One region of the Labrenzia sp. 5N genome, then DNA from elsewhere that is predicted to be linked to it. Evidence: riboswitches for the same ligand, from Rfam matches in the RefSeq annotation. Region 1 holds a riboswitch; the other holds the start of a gene.
The links. A riboswitch is a leader RNA that binds a small molecule or an ion and turns the genes downstream of it on or off. The one in region 1 is predicted to bind S-adenosylmethionine.
Positions count from the first base shown of each region.

Region 2: another riboswitch for S-adenosylmethionine. It lies ahead of HEP89_RS01855 (O-succinylhomoserine sulfhydrylase); the one in region 1 lies ahead of HEP89_RS03270 (hypothetical protein).

Region 1 is NZ_JAAZTM010000004.1:41,348-56,951, reverse strand. Features, by position in the region: gene HEP89_RS03340 (DUF2927 domain-containing protein) at 1-301, opposite strand, end outside; gene HEP89_RS03335 (protein phosphatase CheZ) at 600-1,304, shown strand; gene HEP89_RS03330 (DNA-3-methyladenine glycosylase I) at 1,449-2,129, shown strand; gene hisG (ATP phosphoribosyltransferase) at 2,392-3,360, opposite strand; gene HEP89_RS03320 (ATP phosphoribosyltransferase regulatory subunit) at 3,357-4,511, opposite strand; gene hisS (histidine--tRNA ligase) at 4,514-5,980, opposite strand; gene HEP89_RS03310 (glycosyltransferase family 2 protein) at 6,454-7,590, shown strand; gene HEP89_RS03305 (glycosyltransferase family 39 protein) at 7,600-9,099, shown strand; gene HEP89_RS03300 (ChbG/HpnK family deacetylase) at 9,208-10,005, shown strand; gene HEP89_RS03295 (Crp/Fnr family transcriptional regulator) at 10,290-10,979, shown strand; gene HEP89_RS03290 (Rrf2 family transcriptional regulator) at 11,036-11,467, opposite strand; gene HEP89_RS03285 (group III truncated hemoglobin) at 11,565-12,068, shown strand; gene HEP89_RS03280 (hypothetical protein) at 12,059-12,280, shown strand; gene HEP89_RS03275 (acyl-CoA thioesterase) at 12,546-12,890, shown strand; gene HEP89_RS03270 (hypothetical protein) at 13,042-13,341, opposite strand; SAM-I-IV-variant riboswitch at 13,383-13,507, opposite strand; gene HEP89_RS03265 (YoaK family protein) at 13,605-14,294, shown strand; gene HEP89_RS03260 (ABC transporter ATP-binding protein) at 14,323-15,072, opposite strand; gene HEP89_RS03255 (ABC transporter permease) at 15,069-15,604, opposite strand, start outside.
Region 2 is NZ_JAAZTM010000002.1:222,779-238,382, forward strand. Features, by position in the region: gene HEP89_RS01810 (thermonuclease family protein) at 1-191, shown strand, start outside; gene HEP89_RS01815 (methyl-accepting chemotaxis protein) at 419-2,395, shown strand; gene HEP89_RS01820 (pyrroline-5-carboxylate reductase dimerization domain-containing protein) at 2,621-3,424, shown strand; gene HEP89_RS01825 (lysine--tRNA ligase) at 3,506-5,164, opposite strand; gene HEP89_RS01830 (tellurite resistance TerB family protein) at 5,487-5,900, shown strand; gene HEP89_RS01835 (alpha/beta fold hydrolase) at 5,919-7,019, shown strand; gene HEP89_RS01840 (hypothetical protein) at 7,129-7,533, shown strand; gene apaG (Co2+/Mg2+ efflux protein ApaG) at 7,547-7,948, opposite strand; gene HEP89_RS01850 (CDP-alcohol phosphatidyltransferase family protein) at 8,159-8,776, shown strand; gene HEP89_RS01855 (O-succinylhomoserine sulfhydrylase) at 8,773-9,972, opposite strand; SAM riboswitch at 10,018-10,097, opposite strand; gene HEP89_RS01860 (2'-deoxycytidine 5'-triphosphate deaminase) at 10,236-11,372, shown strand; gene HEP89_RS01865 (YigZ family protein) at 11,379-11,927, shown strand; gene HEP89_RS01870 (ion transporter) at 12,160-12,960, opposite strand; tRNA gene HEP89_RS01875 (tRNA-Gly) at 13,130-13,203, shown strand; gene HEP89_RS01880 (DUF1127 domain-containing protein) at 13,244-13,450, opposite strand; gene HEP89_RS01885 (Lrp/AsnC family transcriptional regulator) at 13,601-14,050, shown strand; gene HEP89_RS01890 (transporter substrate-binding domain-containing protein) at 14,231-15,112, shown strand; gene HEP89_RS01895 (sterol desaturase family protein) at 15,144-15,604, opposite strand, start outside.

The DNA.
Region 1 (15,604 bases):
TCGTAACGCCAGTCGTCAATCCGCCAATGCGGTTGTCGATTTCCCTTATGAAGCGATGGACCGTCTGTGTCCTGTCGCGGGCGGACAGGTTATGGACGTAGAACAGGACCGGGGTGGTGAACTTCTTGACCAGATAGGGACGCCAGCTCCAGCTGCGGTACTCGAGCCCGAATACGGTCTTCTCGAACCCTTCCAGCAGCTCTTCCGTTGAAAAGGAATCGTTTGCTGCCGAAGGGGAACTCAGCGTGACGGGGGCCGTAAGAAAGAGCAGGCAGGTCAAAAGGATGCGCAGGAAATTCATCTAGGTCAAAGCACCGTTTGCAGCCACATTGGCCTGAGGGTCATGCCTGATCATGCGCGCAGCAGTTCGTTGTCAATCTGCGCGAGGATAACCAAAGCGCCGCCGCGAGGAAAGCCAAGAAACCGTTACCAAACACCAAATTATGCCGTAAGGCGCGCCAAGCATTGAAAAAACAATTCTTTAAACTTCCCGCGCTATAAGGGTCGGTATTGCGATTTAAGAAAGCCTGCAGGGGCGGGGAACGGGAGTAGGCATGGCCGCGGTGAAAAGATCCTTTCGAGCGGAAAGCTTGATACGCATGAATTCCGGGGCGAACGAGAACCCCGCCTATGCCGAAGAACGTCGTCACCAGGAAGTCTTGGCAGAGATCGCCAGCCTCAAATCCATGCTGAAAAGCGGACCGGACCAACAGGCACCGCTTGATCCGGAAGCCATGAGCGCAAAGTTCATGGCCGAATTCCGCAAGGAACTGTCCGAGGCCGCCAAGCTGAAGGTTGAACTCGACGCCATCTACGAGGCAATCGCCCAGACAAAGCGCGAGATCGCGACGCTGCATCACACCACTGGTTCCAAGGGCGAGGAGATGACCCGGGTCACCAACGAGCTTGACGCCGTGGTGATCGGAACGGAAGGGGCGACCGAAACGATCCTTTCGTCTGCAGAGTTCATCGACGAGACCGCCAACACGCTGTCCGCGCGACTTGGCAAGGAAGACGCCGAACTGGCGAACGATATCCAGGACAAGGTCATCCAGATCTTCGAGGCCTGTAACTTCCAGGATCTGACCGGCCAGCGCATCACCAAGGTGGTATCGACGCTGCGGTTCGTCGAAGACCGCATCATGCAGATGATGGATATCTGGGGTGGCATCGAAACCTTCAAGGATATCGAAGTCGAACAGCGCGAACTGAAGGAGGGCGACGCTGCCCTTCTCAATGGTCCCGCGCTGGAAAGCGACATCGATGTGGCGACCCAGGACGATATCGACGCCCTGTTTGCCTGAGAAAGGTCTCTAGCCATTAAAATTCGAAACCCGGCCGGCCTGGCCGGGTTTTTTGTTTTTGAAGCCGGGCTCGCATTTCGGGTTGCTTCAAGGTATCGGGGAGGGTACCAAGATGGGAACAAACAGTGAATATCAAGGTGGCGTATGGCAGAGCAGAAACCGGCGGAAACGGCAAAAGCGGAACGCGATCCGGTAACAGGTCTGCTGCTGGGCGAGGACGACAGGAACCGCTGCTGGTGGCATGGTGGTCTGGAGGACTACCAGCGCTATCACGATACGGAGTGGGGCTGGCCGGTTGACGAGGACAGGCGTCTTTTTGAGAAAATCTGCCTGGAAGGATTTCAGTCGGGTCTGTCTTGGCTGACCATCCTGCGCAAGCGCGACGCCTTCCGGGCAGCTTTCGCCAATTTCGAATTTGAACAAGTGGCAGAGTTTACTGCGGCGGATGTCGAACGCTGTCTGCAGGACAGCGGCATTGTTCGTCACCGCCGCAAGATCGAATCCACTATCAACAACGCCAGGCGGGCACTGGAGCTGAGGCAGGAGTTCGGCACGCTTGCCGCATACTTCTGGTCATTCGAGCCGAAACCGGAAAACCGGCCTGAGAAGCTGGACTTCGCCACGGCAAAGACCCTGGGCAAGACGGCCGAAAGCACCGAGCTCTCCAAGGATCTTAAGAAACGCGGCTGGAGCTTTGTCGGCCCGACCACCGTCTATGCCTTCATGCAATCCATGGGCATGGTCAACGATCACCTGGAAGGCTGCTGCTGCCGGGAAAGCGTTGAAGCCGCACGCAAGGCATTCAAGCGTCCTGTGAGGCGCTGAAGGCGCTTCGGTCTTGACGAGGTGCAAGGCATGATTTCCAACCTCTATCCACGAACGTTTTGGTTCGTTCACCGATAAGAGGGTGGGGGTCACACCCTGCCAACCTCGGCAGGAAACGCAGAGCTATGAACTGGCTCGGCTGGATTCCCTTCCCCCTTGTGGGGAAGGCTTAGGGAAGGGGGTATTCGGCGAAGCCGAAAAAACAACGTCCGCAAGCAACCTCCGCAATCATGTCACGCGGCTCGAAAACGCTGCTGTGTGTTTACCCGTTCACCTTCGCCTTCAGCGGCGAAAACAGGCGGTTTTCCTTGGAGAATACATAGTCGAGCGTTTCGACGGTAACCGTTTCCGCGCCTTCTTCGATCAACAGTTGGGCACAGTCGGCAACCGCATCCCTGGGGCACAAGACGCTGACGTGGTGCAGGTCGTCGACTTCGGAAAAACGCTGAAGAGCGCCAACCTTGCTGACAGATCGAAGGGCCTGTGTGCGGTCGGCAACCACGGCCTTGACCAGCTTGACGTTGCGGGCTGCTTCTTCCGCGGCCACGCGGTCGAGGATCGCCCGGGCAGCGCCAAGGGCGGTGGCGGACCAGTCGGCGTTGAGGGAGGCTACCAGATTGGCCTGGCTTTTCAGCATCACACCATCTGAAAGGATTTTCAGGTTGTTGGCCTGCAGCGTCGAGCCGGTCGTGGTGATGTCCACGATGAGTTCAGCGGATCCGGCTGCCGGTGCGCCTTCGGTCGCCCCCGCGCTTTCCACGATGCGGTAGTCGGCAATGCCGTGACCGGCGAAGAACGAGCGCGTGAGATTGACGTATTTGGTCGCAACACGCAGACGGCGGCCATGGCGATTGCGGAAATCGGAAGCGACATCGGAAAGATCCGCCATCGTTTCAACGTCGATCCAGGCTTTCGGCACGGCAACCACCACATCCGCCGGGCCAAAGCCAAGCGGCGTGACGATGTGAACGGTGCTTTCCGGGTTGGCGATGTTTTCATGCACCAGATCCAGACCCGTAATCCCGAAATGGACCGTGCCGTCGGAAAGTTCCCGCGCGATTTCGGAAGCCGACAGGAACGCGATCTCGACGTTCGGCAGACCCTTGATGGCGCCGCGATAGTTCCGCGCGCCGCCGGGCTGCACCACCTTCAGGCCTGCGCGGCCGAAGAATTCGTGCGTGTTTTCCTGCAGACGGCCCTTGGAGGGAATGGCGATAATCAGTTTGCTCATGACCTAACACTCGCTGCAATCCGGTCGAGCCACATGGAAAAGCCGATGGCCGGTACGTCGTCTTCGGCCCCAAGAAGGGTCACCAGCTTGTCGTAGCGCCCGCCGCCGACCAGCGGTCCTTCCACGGGTGGATTGACTGCATGGATCTCGAAGACAAAGCCGGAATAATAATCAAGACGCCGGCCGAACTCGGCTGCGAATGTCAGCCGGGCGGGATCGATGCCCTTGGCTTTAAGGGCCGCAAGGCGCTGTTCGAAGGCGGCGATGGGCGTATCCAGGCCAAGGCCGAAATCGCGGGAGAAATCGCGCAGCATTCCGGCGGCGCTGGCGCCATCCGCCTTCAGGGCCAGATAGGCGGAAAGTGTTTCCGCCGCCTTGTCATGGCCGCGGGCACCGCTGGCAAGGGCGGCCTGTTCCAGGAACCTGTCTGCGATTTCGCTGGGCGTGCGTCCGCCGACGGCGGAAATTCCGGCAATCGACAGAAGATCCTCGACGACCGCATGGGCAGCCTCCGGATCAGCCCCTTCCAGCGCAGACAGGAAACCGAGGCGGACGTCGCGGCTGTCATCGTCGGAGGAGGAGGCTCCGGCCATGCGGGTGATCGCGGCGGTCAGACGGTCGGTCTCGCCAAAGAGATCACGTAGCCGGCGGCGCCAGACGGTCGGCAGGTCAAGCCCTTCCAGCACGGCGGCAAACAGGGTCTCGTCGCCAATTCGGATGACGATGTCCGACAGGCCGAATTCCTCCAGGGCCTTGACGGAAAGCGCAAGCAGGTCCGCATCCGCTTCGGCCGTGTCCGTACGGCCGAGGCTTTCCGCGCCGAGCTGCGGGATTTCGCCCAGGCCGTCCGGGCGCTGGCGGAACACCGGGCCGTTGTAGCAATAGGCGGCCGGAAGCTTGACGGCGTCCTGTGCCAGGTGATGACGGCAGACCGGAATGGTGAAGTCGGGGCGCAGGCACAGATCAAGTCCGTCGGTACCGCTGGTCAGATAGAGCCGGCGCCGGATGTCCTCGCCGGTGAGATCCAGAAAGACGTCCGCCGGTTGCAGGATCGGCGGGCTGACCTCGTCATGGCCCGCGGCCTTGAAGAGGCCAAGAACCGTCTCGATCTTCTCCGGAGCCAGTCCGGTCACCTGTGCCGCCCCACTCATGATCAGCCCTCGTTCTGGCGCTGGCGGTCTTCCGCCTGCCCGTCCAGGATGCCGCGCACGGTCGCAAGGAGTTCCGTCTCCTTGACGGTGACCTGCGCCGGACGGCTTTCACGCCAGGTAATGTTGTCGGTTATCTCTTCGGAAAGCCGCTTGCCCTCGATCAGGTCCTTGACCTGGATTTCACCGGCTTCCCGCTCGTCAGAGCCCTGGATGATGGCGATCGGGCAGTTGCGCCGGTCGGCATATTTCAGCTGGTTGCCGAACTTCTTCCAGTTGCCCTGGTACATCTCTGCGCGAATACCGCCCTCGCGCAGGTCCTGTACCATCTTCTGGTAGCGTCCGAGCGCGGCAACGTCGCCGTCCATCACGGTGACCAGCACCGGCGCGACAACGTCGGACGTGCCGAGCTTGCCGAGGTTCTTCAGCGCTGTCATCAGGCGGGAAACGCCGATGGAAAAGCCCGTCGCGGGTACGTCACGTCCGGTGAAGCGCTTGACCAGCCCGTCATAACGGCCACCACCGCCGACAGACCCGAACTGGACGATTTCGCCCTTCTCGTTGGTCACGTCGAACAGGAGTTCGGCTTCGAACACCGTACCGGTGTAATATTCCAGACCGCGCACGACGGACGGGTCGATCTTGATCCGGTCTTCGCCATAACCACAGGCCGAGAAGATTTCCGCCATGGTGTTGAGCTCGGTGATGCCATCGTTCTCAAGCGTGCCCGTGCCGGAGACGAAGGCAACGATGCTGTCGATGGCAGCCGGGTCGAGTTCCGCACCCTTGGTGAAGTCGCCGCTCTCGTCCTTGCGACCGTTGCCCAGCAGCAGGCGAACGCCTTCAATCCCGAACTTGTCGAGCTTGTCGATCGCTCGCAGAACCGTCAGTCGGCGTTCTTCGTGCTCTTCACCGCCAAGGCCGATGCTTTCCAGCACGCCGTCCAGGACCTTTCGGTTGTTGACGCGGATCACATACTGCCCGCGCGCGATGCCGAGCGCTTCCATCGTGTCGGACATCATCATGCACATTTCGGCATCCGCCTGGACACCGGGTGCGCCGACGGTATCGGCGTCAAACTGCATGAACTGGCGGAAGCGGCCCGGCCCGGGCTTTTCGTTCCGGAACACCCAGCCGGCACGGTAGGTGCGATAGGGCAGCTGGATCTCGTTGATGTTTTCCGAAACATGTCGGGCCAGCGGTGCGGTCAGGTCGTAGCGCAGGCTCATCCACTGCTCGTCTTCGTCCTGCACGGAAAAGACGCCGGCATTGGGCCGGTCGGTGTCCGGCAGGAACTTGCCGAGGCAATCGGTATATTCAAAGGCAGGGGTTTCGACGGGATCGAAACCGTAACGCTCATAGACAGCGCGGATCTTCGCCAGCATCTCGTCGGTGGCGCGGATGTCCTCGGCAGAGCGGTCAACGAAGCCGCGCGGCAGGCGGGCTTTCAGCTTGTTCGGTTTTTTGGCCATAAAGGTCTTGAATCCTGGCGAGTTCCCGGCCGGACGCGCCCAAGGAAACCTCTCGCATCCGGCTGTCTGATATTGCGGCTGTCGTAGACGAAACAAGGCGCAAGGGCAAGGCGGTGCAACATCCTGCCGGTTCGTTCGATAGGAGTTGGAAGAAAGCCGGTGGTTCTGGCCGCGAACCAGTGAATGTCGTGCGGGACCAGCGACAGGGAAGCAATTCTGCAGTCCGTGCCTTGTTTGCATCACAGTTCGCGGTAAAAGGGCGCTTCAGGAACAGTGGAAGTGCAGCTGCGAAAGACAGGTGAAGCACAATGGGCCGGTAAATCGGCCGGGCAGTGCGGGCATCCATTGTCTTTTCTTGTATTTAATCTCTGCCGGGCTATGGTCCGCGCGGATCGGGTGAAAAGGGCCGTCCCGGTGCTGCAAGGAAGGCACGGGACCGGCGGACAGGGCTCAGTATGGACAGTGCGGTGCGCATGGCGGACGGGAATGCCGGCGAAGTTGGGGCCGAGGCTCTGAAAGGGCCGAAGGCCGCTGAACTCAGTGTCATCCTGCCGAGTTTCAACGAAGCTGCGAACATTCCAATCCTGATCGGCCTCCTGGACGAGGCGCTCGCCGGGATCGCCTGGGAAGCGATCGTCGTCGACGACAATTCGCCCGATGGAACCACCGAGGTTGCCCGCGAGATTGCCCGAACCGATGCGCGCGTCCGGGTCATCCGCCGTATTGGCCGCCGGGGCCTGTCGGGGGCCTGTATTGAGGGCATCCTGGCGTCCTCCGCCCCCTTTGTCGCCGTCATGGATGCGGACCTGCAGCACGACGAGACCATGCTGCCGAAGATGCTGGCCGCCCTGAAGGCAGACGAGACGGACCTGGTCGTCGCAAGCCGCAAGGTCGATGGCGGCACCATTGGCGAAGGCCTGTCGTCCTTTCGCGCCTGGGGCTCCAACCTCGCCAACGGCCTCGCTCAGAAGCTGCTGAACGTCACCTTGAAGGATCCGATGAGCGGGTTCTTCATGATCCGCCGGGACAAGGCTGAAGCTCTCGCACCGAAGCTCTCGCCCCAGGGCTTCAAGATCCTGCTCGACCTGGTCTCCAGTGCGGGTGGTACCTTGAAGATCAAGGAACTGCCGTTCACCTTCCGCGAGCGCCAGCACGGCGAAAGCAAGCTGGATACGCTGGTCACGCTCGACTATTTTGGTCTGTTGCTCGCGAAATACTTCGGCAACATCGTTTCGGTCCGTTTCCTGATGTTCGGCCTCGTGGGAGCAAGCGGCCTCTTCGTCCATCTGGCGGCGCTGCGCGTGTTCCTGCTGAGCGACATGGAATTCAACCTCGCCCAGACGGCGGCGTCCTTCGTCGCAATGACTTCGAACTTCTTTCTCAACAATCAGCTGACTTATCGCGACCGCCGCTTGAACGGCATGAGGGCGCTGGTCGGCCTCCTGACCTTCTACGCGGTCTGTTCGGTCGGCGTGCTGGCCAACGTCGGTGTCGCCAACCTGATCTACGCTGATCCATCCTACTGGTGGTTCGCCGGTACGGCGGGGGCGATCATGGGGGCTGTCTGGAACTACGCGGCCAGCTCCGCCCTGACCTGGCGCAAGTCGTAAAGGCCCGTTGTGACCGCTGAAGCTCAGACCGGATCCTTGCCTTTCTACCTGCGGCCCGCAGGCCTGATCCTGATTGTCGGCCTGTTGACGGCGTTGAAAATCTTTGCCGCCAGCCACTCGCATTTTGTCGAGGACGAAGCCTATTACCGCCTCTGGGGGCTTTCGCCGGCGCTCAGCTATTACGACCATCCGCCGATGATCGGCTGGTGGATCGGTATCGGTCAGGCACTGTTCGGTGACACGGTCTTCGCAGTTCGCGCCCTTGTCATCGCCTCAGGCGTGATCGGTTCCCTGGCCCTGTGGCGCACAGCCTCCCTTTTGTTCGGACGCGCTGCCGCGGCCTGGTCTGTCCTGTTCCTCAACGCCAGCCTGCTGGTGGGCATCGGCGGCATTCTGGCAACGCCCGACGCACCGTCAGTGCTGTTCTGGGGTCTCAGCCTGTGGGCGCTGACAGAACTGTCAACGTCCAGAAACGCCAACTGGTGGTTCGTGGTCGGGCTGATGGCCGGTTGCGGTCTGGTTGCCAAATATTCGGTCCTGTTTCTGGGCGCGGGCATCGTCCTGTGGCTGATCTGGGTGCCGGATGCCCGCCGCTGGTGGCGCTGCTGGCAACTCTGGGCCGGTGGACTGATCGCGCTGCTCTGCTTTTCGCCGGTGCTTTACTGGAACCACGTCCACGAATGGGTCAGCTTCTACAAGCAGTTCGGCCGGGCTGGCACCGGCGGGTACACGGCAAGATATATTCCAGAGTTCCTGGGCGCACTGGTCGGGCTGATGAACCCGCTGATCGCTGTTTTGGCGTTTGCTGGTGCCGCCAGGCTCTTCAAGGGGCTTCGGGCGCGGGAAAACGCGGCGTCTCTCCTGCTCCTGACCGTTTTGCCGTTCCTGCTCTATCTCGGGTATCACTCCTTGCATTCGCGCGTGCAGGCCAACTGGCCGGCACCGCTTTTTCCCGCTTTTGCCATGATGGCGGCGGTCTTTGTCACCAGCCGGCCTGCCAGCCCAGCCCTGTGGCAGCGTCTGGCGCAAGCCGGTGTCGTCCTTGGACTTGCAGTTGCCGTCGTGGTGCAACTGCACGCAGTCTGGCCGCTGACGGGTACCTTTGCCCGCAAGGACCCGACCTTCCAGTTACGCGGTTGGCCGGAGATCGGACAGGAAGTGAAGGAACTGGCAGAAAGGGAGGGGGCCGGTTTCGTGGCAACGACCAGCTACGGCCTCAACGGCCAGCTCGATTTCCTGATGAAAGACGACCTGCCGGTGTTCCAGCTGACCGAGCGTATCCGCTATGTCATGCAGCCTGCGCCTGACATGTCGCTGTTCGACGGGCCGGGGCTCTATGTTGCTGAAAAGCGACGGAACCGGGAAGGCGACCTGCGGCAGTCCTTTGCCAACGTCGAGGAAGTTGCCGAGCTGACGCGCAAGGTTAAAGATGTGCCGCTGGAAAAGCTTGTCGTCTACAAGGTTGAGGGGCGTATCGACCCGGTGTTCGAGCCGGTTGACCCAAATTGAACCGGCAGGAGATGTCGGCTCCACCCAACATCCGACTTGATTTGCTTGGCTGAATGACGCAGGGATGTGGCTTAATATTCACATTGTCCGGTCCGCCTGCGGAATTTCATGAAGCGAATTACACTTGGAGCGTTGGACTACGGCCTTGCCTTCGGGGTCGATCGCGCATTGCGTGAACTTGTGGAACGGGGGCGCCTGAGCGCTCTTGGAGCCATGGTTGCCACCGAGCTGTGGCCACGCGAATTCCGTCCGTTGCAGGAAACCGCGGAGAAGGTCGGCAAACGGGCACTCTTCGGGGTGACCTTGGCCTTCAGCGGCGACCGTGTTTCGCCGGTCAGCGCCCGCATGCAGGAAATCTATGGCGACCGGATGTTCACGCGCGAACAACTGCAGCGCCGTGCCTTGCTTCGGCTTTTGCCGGACCAGCTTCTGCAGGAGGAAGCCCAGGCTCAGCTTGCCCGCTACAGCGTGTTGATGAAACGTCAGCCGGATTTCGTGGCGGTGCGTGAAGGTCTGTTGGAGCGCACGTCCCTTGCGCGGATCGTTCTGAAGGCGATCGAGCATGCCGATTATCCCGATCCGCCACTGCTGATTTCGCCGGTGCAATCAGGTCTCAAGGCTGTCCGCCTGGCACGGCTTGCCAAGGCGCACGGCCTGAAGCTGCTTCCCAAGGCGGATCCCTTGCCGGAGACCGAGGATCAGGAAGCGCTGCACGCTCTTTTGCATAACCATTTTGACGGCATGAGCGATCTCAGTTTCGTGGCTGCTATTCCCGGCCGTTCGGACGATCGCCTGCGGCGGGACGAACCGCGCCGGAAGATTGCGATACGCGAATGCCAGTTTGAGGTTCTTTCCAGCCAGAGGTTCTTTCAGACGCTGGAGAAGAAGGACGTTTTTCTGAACTGACGCCGAACTTTCGCTTAAGGTGCTGGCAGTCAGGCTTTTGTGAGGTTTGTTTCGGACTTGCGAATTCGGATCGGCTGGTGAGTCTAACGAAGTGGAGAAACGAAAAAACGGCCCTGCGGGGTACAGGGCCGTTTTTCGTGGAGGTCCGGAAGAGGGGAGGGGCGGCCCCGCTTCCATGTCCTTAGATATAGGGTTATTTTGCTGGAATGCACGTGATGGGCATCACAAGATGGCGTTTGATCTTGTAATTTCGCGGGCAGCAGCGCTTTTGGCAGGGGTAAGGTGTGGCTGAAATCAAGGATTTTTTAAAAAATAGCTTTTCGCTTGAAGGGCTTGACCCGGAACTGGCTGTCGGCCTGTCGCGCCTTGCAAGGCCGATGAAAATATCGGCTGGCACCATTCTCTTCGAAAATGGCGATCCCGGAAACGGCTGTTACGCGGTTCTGGAGGGCTCGCTCAAGGTATCGCTTCTGTCCGTTGAAGGCGACGAGCAGCTGCTTGCAGTGCTCGGCCCTGGCGATCTTGTTGGCGAACTGGCCCTGCTTGATGGCCGTCCGCGGTCGGCAACAGTCATCTCCCTGAAGGAAGCCCAGCTTGCCTTCATCGACAAGGCCGCCTTCCAGCGGTTTGCCGACGAGAACCCGGCCGTCTACCGGCATATGCTGTCGATCGTCGGCAAGCGGCTGCGCCATGCCAATGATGTGCTGGCGGCACGCTCGTTCCTGCCCTTGCCGGGAAGGGTCGCCCAGACCCTGCTGCAGTTGGCGGAAACCTTTGGCAAGCCGCTCGACGATGGTCGGTTGCTGATCCACTACAAACTTAGCCAGGCAGACATCGCCAACATGGCAGGTGCCGCGCGCGAAAACGTCAGCCGCGTCCTCAACGACTGGAAGAGGGCAGGCACCATCAGTCGGATTTCCGGCTACTACTGCCTGGAGCAGATGGACTTCCTGGAAAAGGCTTCGACGCTCTAGGAAAACCGGGCTCGAAAAGGATGGTCCCCGTCTGCCTCGTTGCAGCCGGGGTTGCCTCAGGCGTTTGTTTCGACCGGCAATGCCATCTGTGTTCCGGCCAGAATGGATGCCAGCGTTTCGGTATTGAGGCTTTCCAGGAAGGCTTCCGAGGCTCGCGCCATTGCGCCTTTCAGGGCGCACCGGGGCAGGAAGGCGCAGACTGTGGGCTCGGGCTTCAGGCAGGCGACGACGCCAAGGTCCGGCTCGATCAGCCGCACGACATCCCCCAGGCGGATCATGTCCGGTGTTTTCGCCAGCCGTATCCCGCCGCCACGCCCGCGCGTCGTCTCCAGATAGCCACCCTTGGCGAGATGAGCGACGATTTTCATGACATGTGATTTGGCAAGGCCAAGCTGCCGCGAAAGCTTGTCGACTGTCTGCGGGTCGTCGGATTGGCCGGTCGCCATCAGAATTCTCAAGGCAAAATCGCTGGCCTGACTGAGGCGCATGGCTGGGTCTCTTTAAACATTCATCTTATATGTTGATTTTAGCGGGTTGCTGTGCCATTTAAAAGATGCATCTTAAATGAATGTTATGGAGGCGGCTATGGAAGCCCCTAACTCCAGTACCAACAGATACAAGCTGAAGAGACGGGAAACGCCGGACCAGGGCGACCGGCTCCGCCGTTACGAGAAGGTCGATGAACAGGCGATCCATGTGATGGTGCATACCTTCTATGGCTGCATCCGCCAGCATCCACGTCTCGGAGGCATCTTCGAGCGCCGTCTGGCTGGCCGGTGGGAAGAGCACCTGCCGAAAATGGAAGCCTTCTGGCAATCCGTCCTGATGAAGAACGGCGCCTACAAGGGCAAACCCGTGCCGGCTCACCTGAAGCAGAAGGAGCTGGTAAGCACGGATTATGGCGAATGGCTCGGTGTGTTCCGGCCCGTGATACGTGAATTGTTCGTGCCGGACCTTGCAGACGAGATTGTGGCCATTGCCGAACGCATCGCACAGAGCCTGTGGCTGGCCACCTTCGGAACCCCTGGAGCCAATCCGCCTGCCGAACTGACATCGCAACCCTCTGAATGGAGCGGATCATGCTGGTAACGATTGTCCTGATAGCGGAAGTGCTGGTGTTCGTCTGGTTCACCGTCTTTTCGCTGATGCTTCTGTCCATGTATCTGGATTCGCGCGGCATGCCGCTGCCGAAACTGGATGTCGCCGGCCGCACGCTCATTGGCAGTGCGAAACTGGCCTTCATCACCGGCATCGTCGCCCTTTCGGCGATGACAGTCCTTGAAATCCAGGCCTTCAGCTAGAAAGCAACCGAAATGAATACCTCCAACCTTCTGCATCGCGGCCTGCCGATCCTGCTGATCTGGGTCGCTGCCCCCATGCCGTTGTGGATCATGGCAATCCTGATGTTTGTCCTTTGACGGTGGACTGGATCAGCAGTTCCTTCTGAGGCCCTCCGATCAACCACTTCTATTCTTGCAGGTGATGACCTAGTCTTCTTGCGAGAATCAGCGGAGGGGCTCAGGCGTGTACGACGAAAAGCCGACAGGCGATCTGACATTGCGCACCATGGCAATGCCTGCCGATACCAATGCCTCGGGAGATATTTTCGGGGGCTGGGTGTTGTCGCAGATGGACCTGGCAGGCGGTATCGCAGCCGGTCAACGGGCCGAGGGACGTGTCGTGACCATCGCGGTCGACAAGATGAAATTCATCCGGCCTGTCCATGTGGGCGACGTGCTGTGCGTTTATGCCGAAGTCCTTCGTGTCGGCAATTCGTCGATGGAAATCAAGCTTGAATCCTGGGCCCTGCGCCATCGCTACGGCCACCGTGAAAAGGTGACCGAAGCGGTCTTCACCATGGTGGCCGTCGATGACGGCGGCAAGCCGCGCCCGGTCCCCAAGAGGGACTGAGCGCCGCGATCTCATCCGGCTTGGTTCCCCAAAAAACTCATTCTGAGACAGCGCTGACCCGCTTCCTCAGGAAGGGGCGAGTTGTTGCAGCACGCCTGTATCAAAGAAATTGGCAGAGTGCAGACGTTGTGCAGCACACGGGGCACTCCCGTCAGTGCCTGACGGGTCCGTGCCGGTTGAGAATATCGGCAAAGAGGTCTTCATCGACAGCACAGGTGCAGCCGTTTGCCCACAGTTGAAGCAGTGTTTTCAGACGCTCGGTGCGGGTGGTCTGGCTCAGCGGCGCCTTGTGCCGCGGCAAGCCGCCCAGAATGCGCAGGGATTTGATCCGCGCCAGCACGCAGTCTTCAGCGGCCTGGCACCAGATATCCGTTCCGGCAAGCTTGGAGCTCGCCGCCACATGGTTCTCGATCAGATCTGCCGCACGTCCGGCAAAAGGGTCCTGAGACAAAAAATCCTCCATCGGTTGCCCGAGGAGGACTGGCGCATGCAAAATAACCGCTTAGTTGCCGGAAAGCCTCGGTTGAGGGTCTGACCAGCCGCATCCCTGTTGCGGAAACCACCTTGCCCGGAACGGCAGGTTGGCGAGGGCGCCAGCCCTTCTCTTGATGATGGCGCGCTTATGCCATGTCCAATCCGGCTTGGCAAGTCCGCCAGTGCATGGCACATCTTCCTCAAAGGACTAGCTCGGGAGCTCCACAATTGGACCGATCCATGTTGCATCACAGTCGGCCGTTGGTGCCGATCCTGCTCGCCTTTTGTGCCTGCTTCATCGATGTGGTCTGCATTCTCGGCCTGTTTCACACCTTCACGGCATTCATTACCGGAACGCTTGTCGTCTTGTGCACGGAGGTGTTTCACCAGGGGCAAAACGCGGCCCTGAAGGTCTTCGTGCTCGCGGTATTCTTCGGTTCGACTCTCTTCTGGTTCGTTTCGGTCACTGCGCTGGTGCGCAAAAACAGGATTGCCGTCCGGCATCTGTTCGCGCTCGAAGCTTTGCTGGTGGCGGGCTTCATGTTCGTCGCCGGTCTTGGAGATCCGTCAGCCGGAGGACCGTTGTCTGCCGTCACTCTGACGGCTGTCGGCTTCTCCACCGTGGCCATGTCGTTGCAGAACGTCATCATGCTGACCCTGCTCAACAGGCATGTTCCCACGACCATCATGACCGGCAATACGCTGAAGCTTGTGCTCGGCATCGCCGACTATTTCACGCATCCCGAAACGCGGCCCGACAGCCGCTCCCGGATCCGTCACCAGGCCTTCGTCCTGATGGCCTTCGCGGCCGGAGGTCTCCTGGCGAGTTTCCTGATGACCGTCATGGGGTTCTGGGCGCTTGCGATACCTGTTGCGCTTTTGATGCTGCTGGCGATAGTCCAGCCGGTGCATGAGCCTCAAGTCGCCTGAAACCGGTGCCGGCTACTCAGGCCGCAAATTATGCGCCCAAGCCGGGTGCTTCTTCCCTTTGGTGGTGCCGGTCGTAATCGATGCGGCCGTCGACCAGATGGATACGCCGGTCCATCCTGTCGGCGAGATCGATATCATGGGTAACGGCGACGACGGTGGTCCTTTCGGTCTTCACAATGGCCTGAAGACTTTCGAAGACCTGTTCCGTCGATACACTGTCGAGACTGCCGGTCGGTTCATCAGCAAGGATCAGCTGCGGTGAATTGGCAAGTGCCCGGGCGACAGCGACGCGCTGTCGCTGCCCGCCGGACAATTGCTCCGGGCGGCGGTGAAGAAACTCTTCCAGACCCAGCGCCGCCAGAAGCTCCGTCGCATGGTCGAGTTGGGCCTTGGGGCTGCGTTTGCCGAGCCGCTGCATCGGTATCATCACGTTTTCCAGTGCGGTAAATTCCGGCAGCAGGAAGTGAAACTGAAAGACGAAGCCGAGTTTTTCCAGGCGAAGATGTGCCATTTCGGCAGATGTCAGCGCATGGGTGGGAAGGCCGTCTATCCGGACCTCGCCGGACGTCGGCCTGTCCAGAAGGCCAAGCAGATACAGAAGCGATGATTTCCCGGAACCGGACGGACCGGTAATGGCAACGAACTCCGCCTCGCCAACCTGAAAGCTGACATCCTGTACCAGTGTCACCGGCACGATGGCCGGCAGGATGCGGGTGAGGTTGCTCGCTTCCAGCAGAACGCCGCCGGGAGCCGTCTGTTTTTCCGGGGAAGGGGTCATGTCGCCCCTCGGATTATGTCGACAGGATTGAGCCGGGCGGCTTTCCTGGCGGGAATGTAGCCGGCGATCCCGGATGAAAACAGCGCCAACAGGCAGGCTATGATGTAGTGCAGGGCGGAAAAATAGATCGGCAGGTGGGTCATCTCCACGTCCTGGGTAAATTCGAATTTGACAGACGCGAGATAGCTCGACAGTCCGAAACCGAGCGCTGAACCTGCAAGAGCGCCCAGGATGCCGATTACCAGCCCTTCAAGCACGAAGATCTGCTGAATATCGACTTCCGGAAATCCGAGCGACTTCAGGATCGCGATATCACGCGCCTTTTCGTGCACGATCGTCGAGACGATGTTGAAGATGCCGAAGCCGGCTACCACCAGAATGGCCCCGACAACCGTGTACATGATCACGTTGCGCACGAAGAAGGCTTCCATCAGCCCCTCGTTGGCCTCTTCCCAGGAAACCGCCTTGTAGCCGAGCTGCCGCTCGGCCCGTGCGGCAACCGCGTTGGCTTCGGCGATGGAATTGAGGTGGA
Region 2 (15,604 bases), on a different contig from region 1:
AGTGGCAATCGGAATGGCTGAACGAGTTGCCGACGAGCGAACTGGAAACAGAAGTGCCGTCTGCCTTGCCAGGCCTTGAGGAACTTGCCCCGGAAATCGTCGAATGGAGCCTGAGAACCGAACCGGAACAGCCGGGGGACGGTCAACTGGCAATCGAGGATTACCCGCAAGTAGAACGGCCGGTGCAGTAGGGCTGGAGCGGCACCGCTTCGCGTTGAAGCAAGCCTTAGTTTCTCCTCCTCAACCGACCGCCTCTCACTGCTGCTGAAAAATCCTTGCGAGCGCCTCGAAGCAGCTCATACCTTCGGCGAATAGGGTTAATACATAGACAAATCAATCAGTACAATTAGTTCAATATTTACGCCCTTAAGGGAAAGTGGCTCAAACATTATCAGTCCGTGACGAGGACCAAAGAAATATGAGCACACCTGCCCCCAAGAACACTGTCGAAACTGACAATATCACAAAATATATCAAGTTCATGTCCAGTTCCGGAAGCAATACAGCTTCTGCGCAGACGGCTTGGAACACCCTTCAAAAACACCTTCCGGCCATTCTGGATCGCTTTTACGTAGAGCTCCTTTCGCAAGAAGAGCTGCGCCAGAAAATGGGAACGCATGAGAAGAACACCGTTCCTCTCAAAAACGCGCAAACCAAACACTGGGAATATATCTTCAATCACGACCCGGACCTGGAGTTCATCGGACAGGCTGCGCGTATCGGTCAGGCTCACGTAAAGATCGGGCTGAAGGCCGAATGGCTGATGTCCGCATTTGGCCGGCTGTTGAACGAAATCCTTCCTGTCATTGTCAAGAAGCACCGGTTTTCGCAAAAGGCGATGATTGCCGAGATGCAGGCCGTGGTGACACGGTTCTTTCTGGACATGATCCTTGCACAACGTGCGTTCGAAACGGAACAGCGCCGCATTGAAGACGCTGAAATGCGGGATACGATCGGGCTGGAGAACCTGCGCACGACCGCAAACACCATCAGCGAGCTGAACGAAATCGTGATGTCGATGGCGTTGTTGTCGCGCAATACCCAGGAAGCCAACGCGAACGGCCAGTCGATTTCCGCCGCGGCGGACCAGCTTGTCGCCTCCATCGGCCAGATTTCCGAAAACAGCGAAGGCGCGGCCAACGAAGCCGTGCAAACAAACAACGCCGCCAAGGATGGCCTGGACAAGATGTCGGCCGTGTCGAGTGCTATCGGCGATATTTCCTCAACGTCCCGGCAAACCGCGCAGAGCCTGTCAGACCTCAGCGAAGCTGCATCGCAGATCGGCGAATTCCTATCGGTCATTCAATCCATCGCAGACCAGACCAATCTTCTGGCGCTGAATGCCACCATTGAAGCCGCCCGTGCAGGGGAAGCCGGCAAAGGCTTTGCCGTCGTTGCTTCGGAAGTCAAAACCCTCGCCTCGCAGACCGGCAAGGCGACGGAAGACATCGCGCAGCGGATCGAAGCACTGACTGCCGGCATGGAAACGATCCAGACAGCCATCCAGAGCTCCGAAGGCGCCATCCAGAATGGCGAGGATGCCATTGCGGCCGCCAATGAACTCATGCAATCCATCGACGGGATGGTTGGCAATGTCTCCGAACGGGTCACCCAGATAACGGGCATCCTGCACCAGCAGAAAGAAGCCAGCCACGAAATCGCTCGCAACGTCGCCAATGTCGCTGAATCGAACCGGAATACGGATCAGCAACTCGGTGCCATGCAGCGCGTTCTGAAACAAAGCAACGACAGTTTCAGCGGAGCAGCAAAAAACTTCTTTGATGCCAACTCTGACAAGTCCTTGCTGGAAATGGCTCGGATCGACCACGTCCTTTTCAAGAAACGTGTCGTCGATACGGTGACCGGCCACGACGACTGGGCGACTTCCGGCATGCCCGACCATCATCATTGCCGTCTTGGCAAATGGTACGACTCGATCAAGAACGAGAAGATCAAATCACATCCAGCGTTCCGCAACCTGATCGCTCCTCATAAGGCGGTTCACGAAGCGGGTCACCGGGCGCTGCATGCCACTGAACAAGGCAATTCCACGGAAGCTTTCGCGGCACTCGTTGACCTGGACAAGGCCAGCAAGGAAGTTCTCAAGGGCCTTACAGTTCTTGCCGCCGCCATGGAAACCGATCTGGCGGATGCAGAACCCCGCAAGTCGCCAAGACAGGACGTCGGCAAGAAGGCCGAAGTTCTGCTGGACGGGGGAACCCAGACAGTGGAGCTGGAAAACGTGTCCGTGACCGGTGTGGGCTTGAAGGGCATAAGGGATGCCAAGGCGGGCAAGACCGTTTGCATCCGATGCGATGGCAAGGAACGGCTTGGCCATATCATCTGGGTGGATGGCACCAGGGCAGGCGTCCAGTTCTTCGACGAAAACAAATGATCTTCGCGGGAAACGCCTGCAGACAACCCTGATAAGGTGCCCATGGGCACCTTATCCAGCTTTATCGCCATGCACGTTTGAATGAACGGCTGCTACAGCCATTCACACCACTGGATGCAGGCAGACTTGCTGACAAACCTCTGCTCAATTGCGATCCGTCGGTTTCTTATTTTTCCTGATTGGTATTAGGCTCCGGACTTCGGAAGTCCCGGATCTGGAGTATTCATGACTGGAGAAATCAAGGTCGGCATCGTTGGTGGAACCGGGCAACTCGGCAGCGCCATCGCAACGGCTTGGCTGGAAAGCGGCTGTGTCAAACCTCGTCAGCTCTGGATATCCAATCGATCCGGAACCGCCACAGGCTTCGAAAGCTGGCCGGAGATCACCTTCACCGCATCCAATCAGCTTCTGGCTGACACCTGTGAGGTCATCCTTCTGTCCGTTCCGCCAGCGCTTGTCGAAACGGTCAGCATTTCGGCGCCCGGCAAACTGGTGCTCTCGGTCATGGCGGGTGTCTCACGTGAGAGGCTCAAAGCCCTCACAGGCTCGGAAAAGGTCGTTCGTGCCATGTCGAGCCCGGCGGCGGGCAAGCAGCTGGCCTACTCCCCCTGGTGTGCGGCTTCGTCGCTTTCGCAGGAAGACAGGGACCTCGTCCAGTCGTTGTTGTCGGCCTGCGGCCCGAGTGATGAAGTCCAGGACGAACAGCAGATCGAGGTCTTCACCGCCATAACCGGTCCGGTACCGGGATTTGCGGCCTTCTTCGCCGACTGCATTGTTGACTATGCAAGGTCAAACGGTGTCGACAGGCATATTGCCGAACGCGCCGCAAAACAGCTGATCCTGTCGGCTGGGCAAATCATGGCCGGTGACACCAGATCTCCGGCGGAACATGTTCAGGAGATGATCGACTACGCAGGAACGACTGCCGCCGGTCTCGTCAAGCTGAAGGAACTGGGTGTTTCGGATCTGATCAGTGAAGGGCTGGACGCCAGTACGGAGCGCGTCAGAACTATTGCCGGCAAAGACTGATACCGCGCTTCTTCCGCCGGAGAGCACAGCTGAAAACAAAAAAAGCGGCGCTGGTGCGCCGCTTTTCCTGAAGTCTGATAATCAGGCTGTCAGTTCGCCAGCCAGTGCCTTGCGGATCATCTCACGCGTTTCGGCAATGCCGTAAAGAGCAACGAAAGACCCGAAGCGCGGTCCCTTTTCCTGCCCGAGCAGAAGCTGGTAAAGCGCAGAGAACCAGACGACGGACACGCCAGGACCACCATCGGGACCCTTTTTGGACGGGTCCTGATAACGCTCGATGGACCGGGCGACGTCCAGCACCGCATCCTGGATGGCACCGCCATCCGCACCGGCCGGCAGGGCGGCCAGTGTTTCGTCCAGTTTTTCCAGCGCAGTGCGCTCGACATCGTCCGGCACCTTGAACGACTTGGTTGGTTTGACGAAATCGTCGAAGTAGCGGATCGCATAGCCGACAAGCGCATCCAGTTCCGGATGGGTCGACGCCGTCACGCCCGGAGCGTAGCGGGAGATGAACGCCCACAGCACGTCCTTGTTTTCCGCGTTGGAGGCGGACACAAGGTTCAGCAGCATGGCAAAGGGCACCGGCATGTCGATCTTCGGAATGTTGCCCGAATGGATGTGCCAGACCGGGTTCTGAAGCTTCTGCTCCACCGGCATCTGCTCGTACTTCTGGACGAAGGTGTAATATTCGTCGACCGCCTTCGGAATGACGTCGAAATAGAGCTTCTTGGCCGTCTTCGGCTTCTGGAAATTGTAGAGCGCAAGGCTCTCCGGTGCAGCGTAGGTCAACCACTCGTCAATGGTCAGACCGTTGCCCTTGGACTTGGAGATCTTCTCGCCCTTTTCGTCCAGGAACAGTTCGTAGACGAAGTGTTCCGGAGCGGTCCCGCCCAGGATGTTGCAGATCTTGTCGTAGATCGGCGCATTGGTCATATGATCCTTGCCGAACATCTCGAAATCGACGTCAAGCGCAGCCCAGCGCATGCCGAAGTCGGGCTTCCACTGCAGCTTCACCTTGCCGCCGGTGACCGGCAGCGTGATGTCCTCGCCCGTCTCGTCCGCAAAGGTGATGGTGCCGTCCTTCGAATTGACGTCCTTCATGGGCACATAGAGCACGCGGCCGGACGTCGGCGAGATCGGCAGGAAGGGCGAATAGGTCGCCTGACGTTCCGCGCCGAGCGTCGGCAGCATCACGTCCATGATCTTCTGGTACTTCTCGGTCGCCCGGATCAGCACGTCATCGAACTTGCCGGCTTTGTAGTATTCGGTCGCGCTGGCAAATTCATAATCGAAGCCGAAGGTATCCAGGAACCGGCGCAGCATGGCGTTGTTGTGCTCGGCAAAGCTTTCATAGTCGCCGCCGAAGGGGTTCGGCACCGCCGTCAGAGGCATCTGCAGATATGGCTCAAGCGCTGCGCGGTCCGGCACGTTTTCCGGGATCTTGCGCATGCCGTCCATGTCGTCGGAGAAGCAAAGCAACCGCGTCGGGATCTTGTCTTCGGTCAGCAGCCGAAACGCCGTGCGCACCATGGTGGTGCGCAGAACTTCGCCGAAGGTGCCGATGTGCGGGAGACCGGACGGGCCATAGCCCGTTTCGAACAGAACCGGTTTGTCCGTTCCCCGTTTCTCGATCCGTTTGACCAGTTTTCGCGCTTCTTCGAACGGCCACGCTTTCGATTTCGTGGCCGCCTCGACAAACTCTTGCGAAAGGTCAAGCGGAGGCAGGGATTGATCGGTCATTTTTCAAGTCGTTCTGTTCATGAGAATGGATGGAATGCAACCCGGTCGTTTTTTTGACTTTTCGGCCGGTTGCTGCGGCGCGACACTAGATCAACGCGCCTCTATGTGCAATCACATGAACACAGCTAAGTTGACCGAAATCTCGGGCTTTGCGCACTCTTTCCGCCTGAGGACATATCGCGCCGGAAAAAAGCGGATCACGCCGGTCAATCGATTGTCTCATACCGGTGACTTGAAGCTTGTCTTCCAACCCGTTACATCGGGCGCACGATCAAGAAGAAATTTTCCGTCTTTTGGCGCTACGGGAGAATGAATAGTGTCTATGAACGAGCCGATCAGCGTACAGGAAGCCCTTATCTACGTGATGGTTATCGTCTCGGCGTCGGACAACCAGATGACCGACAACGAACTGGCCACCATCGGCGACATGATCAAGATGCTGCCCGTTTTCAATGGCTATGACGGCAACCGGATCATCCCGGCAGCCCAGCGCTGCGGCGACATCCTGCAGGAAGACAACGGCTTGCAGCTGGTGCTGGAGCTGGTTGGCGACGTCCTGCCGGCAAAGCTTTACGACACTGCATATGCGCTTGGGGTTGAAGTCGCGGCTGCCGATCTCCACGTCGAGAAGGAAGAATTGCGCATCCTTCAGCTTCTGCGTGACCGCTTCAAACTCGACAAACTCACCGTTGCCGCAATCGAGCGTGGTGCGATTGCCCGTCATCGGACCATCTGATCCTCACGGAGCAGGTATTTGAAAGCAACGAAGGCCCTCGCCTGGGCCGGGGCGGTATCGATAGCCGTCCTGGCAGGTGTTTTCCTGATCTTCCAGGGCCTTCAGGATTTCGATCTTTCTGAATACGAAAGCCGGCCGATTGCCTTTTCCTTCGACGGACATTCCGTTGCCGGAACGTTGCATCTGCCCCACCTGCAAGATCCTGGGCACGCAAACCCGCCTCTGGTCCTGATCGTTCACGGGGACGGGCCAGCGGACCGCTATTCCGGCGGTGGGTACATGCCTCTCATCAGCCGTCTTCTGGACAGCGGTCTTGCCGTCTATTCCTGGGACAAGCCTGGCGTCGGCGAAAGCCAGGGCAACTGGCTTTCCTTTTCCATGGAAGAGCGAGCCCGCCTCGCGGCAACGGCCCTTGCGGCCGCCAAAGAACAGCCCGAATTGAAGACGTCTCCAGCCGGATTTCTCGGCTTTTCCCAGGCGGGGTGGGTTTTGCCCATTCTGGCGGAAGAGCCAGCACAGGGCGATTTCTTCGTGATTGTCGGCGGAGCTGTCAACTGGTTGCGGCAGGCTGGTTATTATACCCGGCGCAGGCTGGAGCTTGCAGGTGCAGACAGCAAGGCGATCGACAAGGCCTTGGCGCAGGACGCAAAAGACGGACAAAAGTTTCTAGACCGGGATTTTTCCTATCAGGACTATCTCGACAGCGGCATGGACAGGGTTCCGATGCCGGAAGATCGCTTCACCTTCGCGCGCCAGAATGCGGCCTCCGACTCCACCGCCTCCCTTGCCCGTATCTCCTCGCCCGTTCTGACACTGCACGGAGCAGAGGACCTCAACGTGGATCCTCATTTCAATTCCGGCATCTATCGAAAGATGCTGACGGACAACAATCCCGCCAACCGCTTCGTGATCGTCCCGGAAGCAACCCATGCGCTGTTGCGGGCGGAAGCCTTCAACTACCAGCTCAAGGGGCAAATGCCTTCCTGGTCGAAGGCCTTGTTCATGGTCCTGGGACGCCGTGCCTACGCACCGGGCGCACTGGACACCATAACAATCTGGATCAAGGAACAGGCCTCAACAGCAAACAGCCTTTCAACTTCACCAAATCGATCAAATTGAACCCTTTTTGTTTTCGGTCCTTCAATCCGCAGCACCTTATCACCGGAGCGGGGACAGCACGCTTGTGGGCTGCCGGGACCTGCGGGTCCTTCAGTGCGGAGACGGGGACATGAGCAATCAGGCAATCGGAGAGCGGACAAGTGTGCGCTATCCACTGAGGCGACGCCGCCAGAGGCTGCGCGTACAGCGCCCCATGCCTTATGCTGTCCGGTACGTGCAGGTTCGCACCGCTCCAAAGCAGGCGAACTGGGGCACGCGAATGATGCTTGCCTTTGCAGGCTTTGTCTGCGGCCTTGCAGCCGACGCGCTGGTGATGTTTGCCGAAGACCATTTCCATCTGGCAAAGAACCGGGATCCGGATCTTTTCGCATGGGTGCTCGGCACCGGCTTTGCCGGCCATATCCTCTATCTGATCTTCGGAATACTAGCGGTCACGTTGCTGACGGCCTTCAACCGCCGCAAGTGGATCTTGTGGCTGCTGATCGGCTTTGTCGGCGGACTGCTGAGTATCTGATCGGCTGATAGCCTCAATTCAGGCTGTGGATCGCATCCGGCAGATCGAGTGAAAACGCCGGAATGACGACGTCGAACATGGAGCCGTCCGGACGTTCCATCGAGTAGGACCCGGCCATGATGCCGCTGTCGGTCGAAAGCGGGCAGTGCGACGAATACTCATAGGTCTCGCCAGGCTCTATCACCGGCTGTTCGCCGACCACGCCCTCGCCGCTGACTTCTTCCTGGCGCCCTCTGGCATCGGTTATCTGCCAGTAACGCGTCTTCAGCTGCACCGGTTCGCTGCCACCGTTGTGGATCTCGACCATATACGCCCAGATATATTCGCTCTCTTCCGGACGCGATTCATCGTCCAGATAAAACGGCTCGACGGAGACTTCGATCCCTTGGGTGATGGCGGTGTAACTGCCAGACACGGCTTTTCCTTAATTTCAGAACTGCGAACCTTGAAATAGACCGGTCCGAAGCGACTTCCACGGGTGGTGCCCGCTCGTTCAGGAGGGGCTTATAGGGCGAATGACGCAAGCGTGAAAGAGGGTTGTGACATATGAGGCCGGAATTGCTTGAGATTTGAGGCCGGATTTTGCAAGAACACCATCTGTCAGACCCAAAGCAGTGATCTCTTCATGTTCGATGCCCACCTGCGCCCGCTGATCGATCCGCCGCTGAACCGGCTGGGCCTGATCCTTGCCGGCACGGGGCTTACCGCCAACAGCGTGACGCTGGCGGGCTTTGCCGCCGGTATGGGGGCAGCCATCGCTATCGCAACGGGTCATACCCTGATCGGCTTGTTCCTGATCGCGGTCAACCGATTTGCAGACGGTCTCGATGGCGCGTTGGCCCGGGCAACGGCCAAGACGGATCTCGGCGGCTACCTCGACATCACACTGGATTTCTTCTTCTACAGCGCAATCCCTCTGGCCTTTGCCATACAGGACCCGGCCCGCAACGCTTTGCCGGCGGTGGCACTTCTTGCCAGCTTCTACGCGAACGGCTCGGCCTTTCTGGCCTTTGCCATCATGGCGGAGAAGAACAAGCTGACCACCGACGCTCAGGGCTCCAAATCGCTCTATTACATAGGCGGGCTGGCCGAAGGCACCGAGACCATCGCGCTATTCCTGCTGATGGCCCTGGTCCCCGCCTGGTTTCCTGCGCTTGCCTACGGTTTTGCCGCGATATGCGTCGTGTCCGCCGGCGCCCGGGTGCTCATTGGCGTGAAGGCGCTGCGGCAGACAGGCCGTTAGATCGCCTGGAGCGCCTTCTCGATATCTTCCAGCAGATCCTGCGGATCCTCCAGACCGATTGAAAGCCGCAGGATACCATCGGTGATACCGAGTTCCGCGCGCGCTTCCTCGCCAATCGACTGGTGCGTGGTCGTCGCCGGATGGGTGATCAGGCTCTTGGCGTCGCCCAGGTTGTTGGAGATCTTGACGATTTCCAGCGCGTTTGTGAAACGGAACGCGGCTTCCTTGCCGCCCTCGATTTCCATCGCCAGCATAGTGGATCCGCCGCTCATCTGGCGTTTGGCAACATCGGCCTGCGGGTGGTCGTCCCGGCCCGGATAGATCAGCCGCGCGACCCTGGACTGGCTTGCCAGATAGTCGGCAATCCTGCCCGCCGTTTCCGTCTGGCGCGCAACGCGCAGCGGCAGCGTTTCCAGGCCCTTCAACAGGACCCAGGCACTGAACGGGCTCATGTGCGGACCGGTATGCTTGATGAAAGGCATGACCTCGTCGTTGATCCATTCCTCGTCCGACAGGATCACACCGCCGAGGCACCGGCCCTGGCCATCGATGTGCTTGGTGGCCGAATAGACGACCACATCGGCACCGAGCTGAAACGGCGACTGATACAGCGGGGTCGCAAACACGTTGTCGACGATCAGACGGGCACCGGCTTCCTTGGCGATCTGTGCCACGGCCTCGATGTCGATGACTTCCAGCGTCGGGTTGGTCGGGCTTTCCAGGAACAGGGCCTTGGTGTTCGGCCGAACAGCCGCCTTCCACTGCTCGATGTCCGTTCCGTCTACCAGCGTGCTTTCAACGCCGAAGCGCGGCAGCAGTGTTTCGCAAATATAGCGGCAGGAGCCGAACAGGGCCTTGGCGGCAATCACGTGATCGCCTGCCCTTACCGCTGCCATCAGCGCCAGATTGACGGCCGCCATGCCGCTGGCGGTTGCCCGCGCGGCCTCGGCCCCTTCAAGCGCCTTGATACGGTCCTCGAACATGGTGACGGTCGGGTTGGCATAGCGGGAATAGACATAACCCGGGTCCTCGCCATTGAACCTGGCCTCGGCAGCTTCGGCACCGCTGTAGGTGAAGCCCTGGGTCAGGTAGATGGTCTCCGAGGTCTCACCAAACGGTGACCGCATGGTGCCGCCATGAACCAGAGTGGTTGCAGGGCGCCAGTTCTTGTTTCCGGTCTTGGTGGTCTCAGTCATGTCTTTCATTCGCTCCAAACGCAAAAAACCCCAGCCTCAAGACCGGGGTTCTCACCTCCGGCCTTTTTAGCAACTTGTTTAACGTGGCTGCAAGCCGGCCGGCCCAAATCACCACGAAGTGAGCCTGTCCTACGGGAAAAGCAGGCACAGGTCAATTGTCTTGCGCACGATCCTCTCAAAAGCCCCGTTCTGCCAGAATGCCTGTTGGCGCGGGCGGCCCGATCCTTTAATGACCATAGACCAGCATAATGCGGAACATCTTCATGAACGTCACAGCGGGTCAGGTCTTGAACGGAAGCGCACTTCTCACAGCAAACGGCATTCTGCCGGAACGGGTAATCCAGGCCATGTTCGCCGCCGGAGAGATTTCAGCGGACGCGCCGCCTGTCACCGGTCAGATACAGCCTGCCAGCCTCGACCTGCGTCTGGGCAAGGAAGCCTACCGGGTGCGTGCCAGCTTCCTGCCGGGCCCCGACATCCAGGTCGCGGCTCGGCTTGAGCAGATGAAACTGCACACGGTCGACCTGAGCGAAGGTGCCGTCCTTGAAACAGGCTGCGTCTATATCGTGCCGCTGCAGGAAAGCCTCGCCCTGGCTCCCGATATTTCGGCAACTGCCAACCCGAAAAGCTCGACTGGCCGCCTGGATGTCTTCACCCGCGTCATCACAGACAACGGCCTTGCCTTCGACACCATTCCGGCCGGCTACACCGGTCCGCTTTATGCCGAAATCTCGCCTCTGACCTTTCCGATCCTCGTGCGGTCCGGGTCCCGCCTCAGCCAGATCCGTTTCAGGCGCGGTCAATCGCTCATTCCCGATGCGGAACTGGAAGAGGTGCACAAGGCCCACACATTGATGAGCGGCGGCAACGAGCGCATCGGCAACGGTGTGCAGCTCTCCATCGATCTGGAAGGGACCGGACCCAACAGCCTGATCGGATATCGCGCCAAGCAACACTCCGGACTGATCGATGTCGATGTCGTCGGCGCGCAGGACGTCCTGGATTTCTGGGAACCTATCTATCGCCGCCAACGGGCGGAACTTATCCTCGATCCGGATGCATTCTATATTCTGGTCAGCCAGGAAGCTGTGCATGTACCGCCGGACTATGCGGCCGAAATGGTGCCGTTCGATCCACTCGTCGGCGAATTCCGCGTCCATTATGCAGGCTTCTTCGATCCCGGTTTTGGCCACGCCAGTGCCGGTGGTGTCGGCTCGCGCGCGGTTCTTGAAGTCCGCTCACATGATGTCCCGTTCATCGTGGAACACGGCCAGACCATCGGGCGTCTGGTCTATGAACACATGGCGGAGCGCCCGGCGACACTCTACGGTGAAGGCATCGGCTCCAACTATCAGGGCCAGGCACTCAAGCTGTCCAAGCACTTCAAGGCACCCGCCTGACCGCCGATGGCCTTGAAAACCGTCACCCGTGAGTTTGAAGGATTTCTGGAAGACCGGAAGTCCCGCTTTCTGGCGCATCTGGTGCCGGTGGACATGTTCGACCGGCGGATGGAAGAGCTGCGCAAGGAACACAAGAAGGCCAATCACATCGTCACGGCGCACCGGAGACTTCTGGAAGACGACCGGATTGAGGAGAGCGGCAAGGACGACGGTGAACCGGCTGGCACCTCCGGCATGCCGACATTGCGCGTGCTGCAAGGGGCAGACCTGATCAACTGCGCTGTTCTGATCGTGCGTTATTTCGGCGGTACGAAACTCGGCGGTGGGGGCCTGGCCCGGGCCTATTCCGGCGCAGCGCAGGATGCGATCAACAACGCCGACTTGGTACTGTTTCAAAAGATACTGTCGAAAACAGTTCGCGCAGACTTTGCGTCCGGATCGGAACTGGAACGGCGGATCGAGACCCTCGGCCTCACCGTCATGGCGCGCGACTACACCGAAGACGGAGTGACGCTGACCGTCGAAGGGCCGGAAGAGGTTCTGGCTGAACTTTAGAGAGCGTCGACGTCCCGTCACTCCTTCCAAGTCACTAGGGCCAGCCCCTCCCCCGGTCGTCATTGCTGGACTTGATCCGGCAATCCATACGGGGATCTTGGTCACAAAGAGACAATTGGTTCAGGAGACGGAGTGTCTTGGTTCCCACGGTTCAGCCAAGGGACGACGCCTCGGATCGTGGATAGCTCTCGGTTCATCGGCTGATGCCTCTGCTTCAGTCCACCGCGCCGCCTTACGTCCGCGTCTTGCCGGCTTCCGCCTTCAGCTCTTTCAGTTCTGCTCGAAGCGCCCTGACCTCTTCCAGGATCAGCCCTGTGTCGTCATGAATGGCCTGGCGGTTGGCGTCGGCTTCAGCCTCGTGTTCCTCCTGCATGGCGGAGACGATGATACCGATAAAGAGGTTCAGCACCGTGAAGGCCGTGCACAGGATGAAGGGGACAAAGAACAGCCAGGAATAGGGATAGACATCCATGACCGGACGCACGATGCCCATGGACCAGCTTTCCAGGGTCATGACCTGGAACAGCGTGTAGAGCGATGCGCCGAGGTTGCCGAACCATTCCGGAAAGGCTTCGCCATAGAGCTTGGTCGCCATGACGGCGAAGACGTAAAAGACCAGCGCCATCAACACGACGATGGAGCCCATGCCCGGCAGGGCGGCCACCAGCCCGCCGATAACACGGCGCAGGGACGGTACGACGGAAATGAGGCGCAGAGCCCTCAAAATTCGCAGCGACCGCAGAACGGACAGGTTGCCTGTTGCCGGCATCAGCGAGATTGCAACGATGCTGAAGTCGAAGAGGCTCCAGGGGTCCTTGAAGAACTTCAGGCCATGGGCATAGAGCCGCAGAGCCAGTTCAACGACGAAAATGCCCAGGATCACCTGATCGACCAGCCTGAGGAAACTGCCTACCTCTGCCATGACAGCAGGACTGGTCTCCAGACCGAGCGTCAACGCATTCAAAACGATAACGCCGATGATGCAGACTTCCCAGTTGCGTGAGGTGACCAGCGCCCTGACCTGATTTCGCATATATATGACCCGGTTTGATGTCTTTTCGTGCGTACCGCACTGCCCGGGCCGGAACATGGCGATTTCAGCGTCGCAGCGCAAGATCGCAGCGCTCTGGAAAAGCATCGAACCATCAGACAAGCGTGCTTGACAGGTCGGGCAAGTCGGCGCAGAAAGCTCATCAGGTTCGGCGGGTGTAGCTCAATGGTAGAGCAGAAGCTTCCCAAGCTTAAGACGGGGGTTCGATTCCCCTCACCCGCTCCAAACAACCAATCCAATTCCTGAATTTCCCAGTGGCTTTTCTTCAGCGCAGCGTTTCGCCGACCTGCGGGGTTTTCCGGACATCTGCGCGGCTGAGGCCAACATCCTTCAAGAGATAGTCGGGCAGATCCGCCAAGTGCGCCATGTCGCGCCGACGGCGCAGGCACTTCAGCGCGAAATGCAAGACGGCAGCAACGAGACCGGCTCTACGGACGCGCGCCAGGTGCAGAGGTACAAGGTGATCGGTCATCTGTTTTGCTCCTTTCCAACGGACAGGAGTAAGTTTAGAAAAAGCCTCTACGGACAGTGCGCAAAATTCTCAAAATTGAGCGATAAATTCGCAAAAATTCCGATTTTGAGATAAACTACCGCACAATTACGCCGAACAGGACTTTTCAACATGGATCTGGACGATTTCGATCATCAGCTGCTGCATCTGCTCAGTCTCGATGCCCGCCAGACCGGCAAGGAGCTTTCCGAGAAAGTTGGCCTGTCTTCTGCCGCCTGCCTGCGCAGGGTGCAACGCCTGAGAGAAGTCGGGGCTATCGAGCGGGAAGTGGCCATCGTGTCACCGGAGGCAACGGGCGCCTCCGTTACCTTGCTAGTGATGCTGATGCTGTCGCGTGGACAGCCGGAACGTATGGCGAAGTTGCGGCAGAAGTTGCTGAAGCTTCGGGAAGTGAAAAAGATCTACCACGTCACGGGTCCGGCCGATCTGGTACTCACCGTGCAGTGCTCTTCCATGGAAGCCTATTCAACTTTCACCGAGGCGCATTTCTATGAAGACGACATCAAGGGCTTCGATACGATCGTCGTCCTGCGCTCCTACGATCCGGAATCGGGGACTTGACTGCACTCCGCGGAATTCAGCCAACGCTGTGCCTGTCAGAGTTCTCGCGTTTGTTTTCGGAGTGCCTCGTGACATCTTCGACGGAGCGGGCTGACAAGCGCTGCCGGTTCGCGATATTCTGTCTGCGCGATTCCCGGCGCGTATTGCCGACCATGACTTGATACGGAACGAGACGTCCGCGTGCCAGCTTCACTGCCACTTCTCAAGATTATCTGCCGCGTTGCAGCCGGGCTGCTGACGCTTGGCACTTTGGCGCTTGGTACTTTGGCGCTCGGCGTCCTGTCGGTTTCAGCCCAGGAGGCTTCGGTCCGCGTTCCCAATTTCTGGGATCCGAAAGCCGTCCACGACCGGCCAAATGCCATTCCGGACAAGATCCAGTTTCTGGCAACCGACGGATATCCGCCCTTCGTGTTCCGTGACCAGCATGGCCGTCTTACCGGCTTCAATGTCGATCTCGCACGGGCTCTCTGCCAGGAGCTTGGAAGTTCCTGCGCCTTGCGCATCAAGGACTTCGAGGTTCTTCTGCCTGCACTGGACGAAGAAGAAGGTGACGCGATTATCTCCGGCCTGTCGCGCAGCCTCCCCTCCACGCGCCGCCTCAACTTCACCGAGGACTATCTGAAGCTGCCGGCGCGGTTTGTGGTTCGGGCGTATAACGCGTCCGATTTCAACGAGCAGGCTCTCACCGGCAAGCGGATAGCCGTTGAAGCAGGGTCCCGCTACGAGGCGTTTGCCAAGCGCTTCTTTCCCGATGCCGAGATCATCAGTCTGGAAACCGCAGAGGCGACACGCGAGGCGGTCAAGGGCGGTTCGGCCGATGCTCTGTTCGGCGACGGCCTGAACCTGTCCTTCTGGCTGCCGAGCGAAGCTGCAGATGGCTGCTGTGCCTTTGCCGGCGGCCCGTGGCTGGAGCCGGGCTATTTTGATGAAGGCATGGCCATTGCGACCCGCCAGGACGATCCGGAACGGGCTGCGGCCCTCACCTACGCCTTGCGCCAGCTTCACCAGAAGGGCATCTACCGCGAGCTTTACCTGCGCTATTTTCCCATGAGCTTCTTCTGACCTTTCCGGCCATTCCCGACAAAGAACCAGGTCAGCTTTTGCCTTTCGCGTCCTCGACACGCGCCTCCTTCCGGCGGTCCGGATTTTTCAGGAACGGGATCGCCAGGCTGAAGGGAAACGAATGCGCACGCGGCGTGAGCGCGGCACCGAGCCCGATTTCCATCGTCTCTTGTCCTTGCTCGGGATCTTCCACGTAGGTTCCGAACAGACGGTCCCAGACCGAAAGATAGAACCCGTAGTTGGAATCCGTCTCGTGCGGTAGCACCGAGTGATGAATGCGGTGCATGTCCGGAGTGACGATCAGAAACCGCAAGGGGCGGTCCAGCCAAAGCGGCAAGCGGACATTGGCGTGGCTGAAAACCGCAGAGCCGTTGAGAACGATCTCGAAGATCAGCACGGCTTCAACAGGACCGCCGAGGGCGATGATGACCACCCCTTTCCAGAGGAAGGACAGCAGAATTTCGATCGGGTGGAACCTGAGCGCGGTTGTAG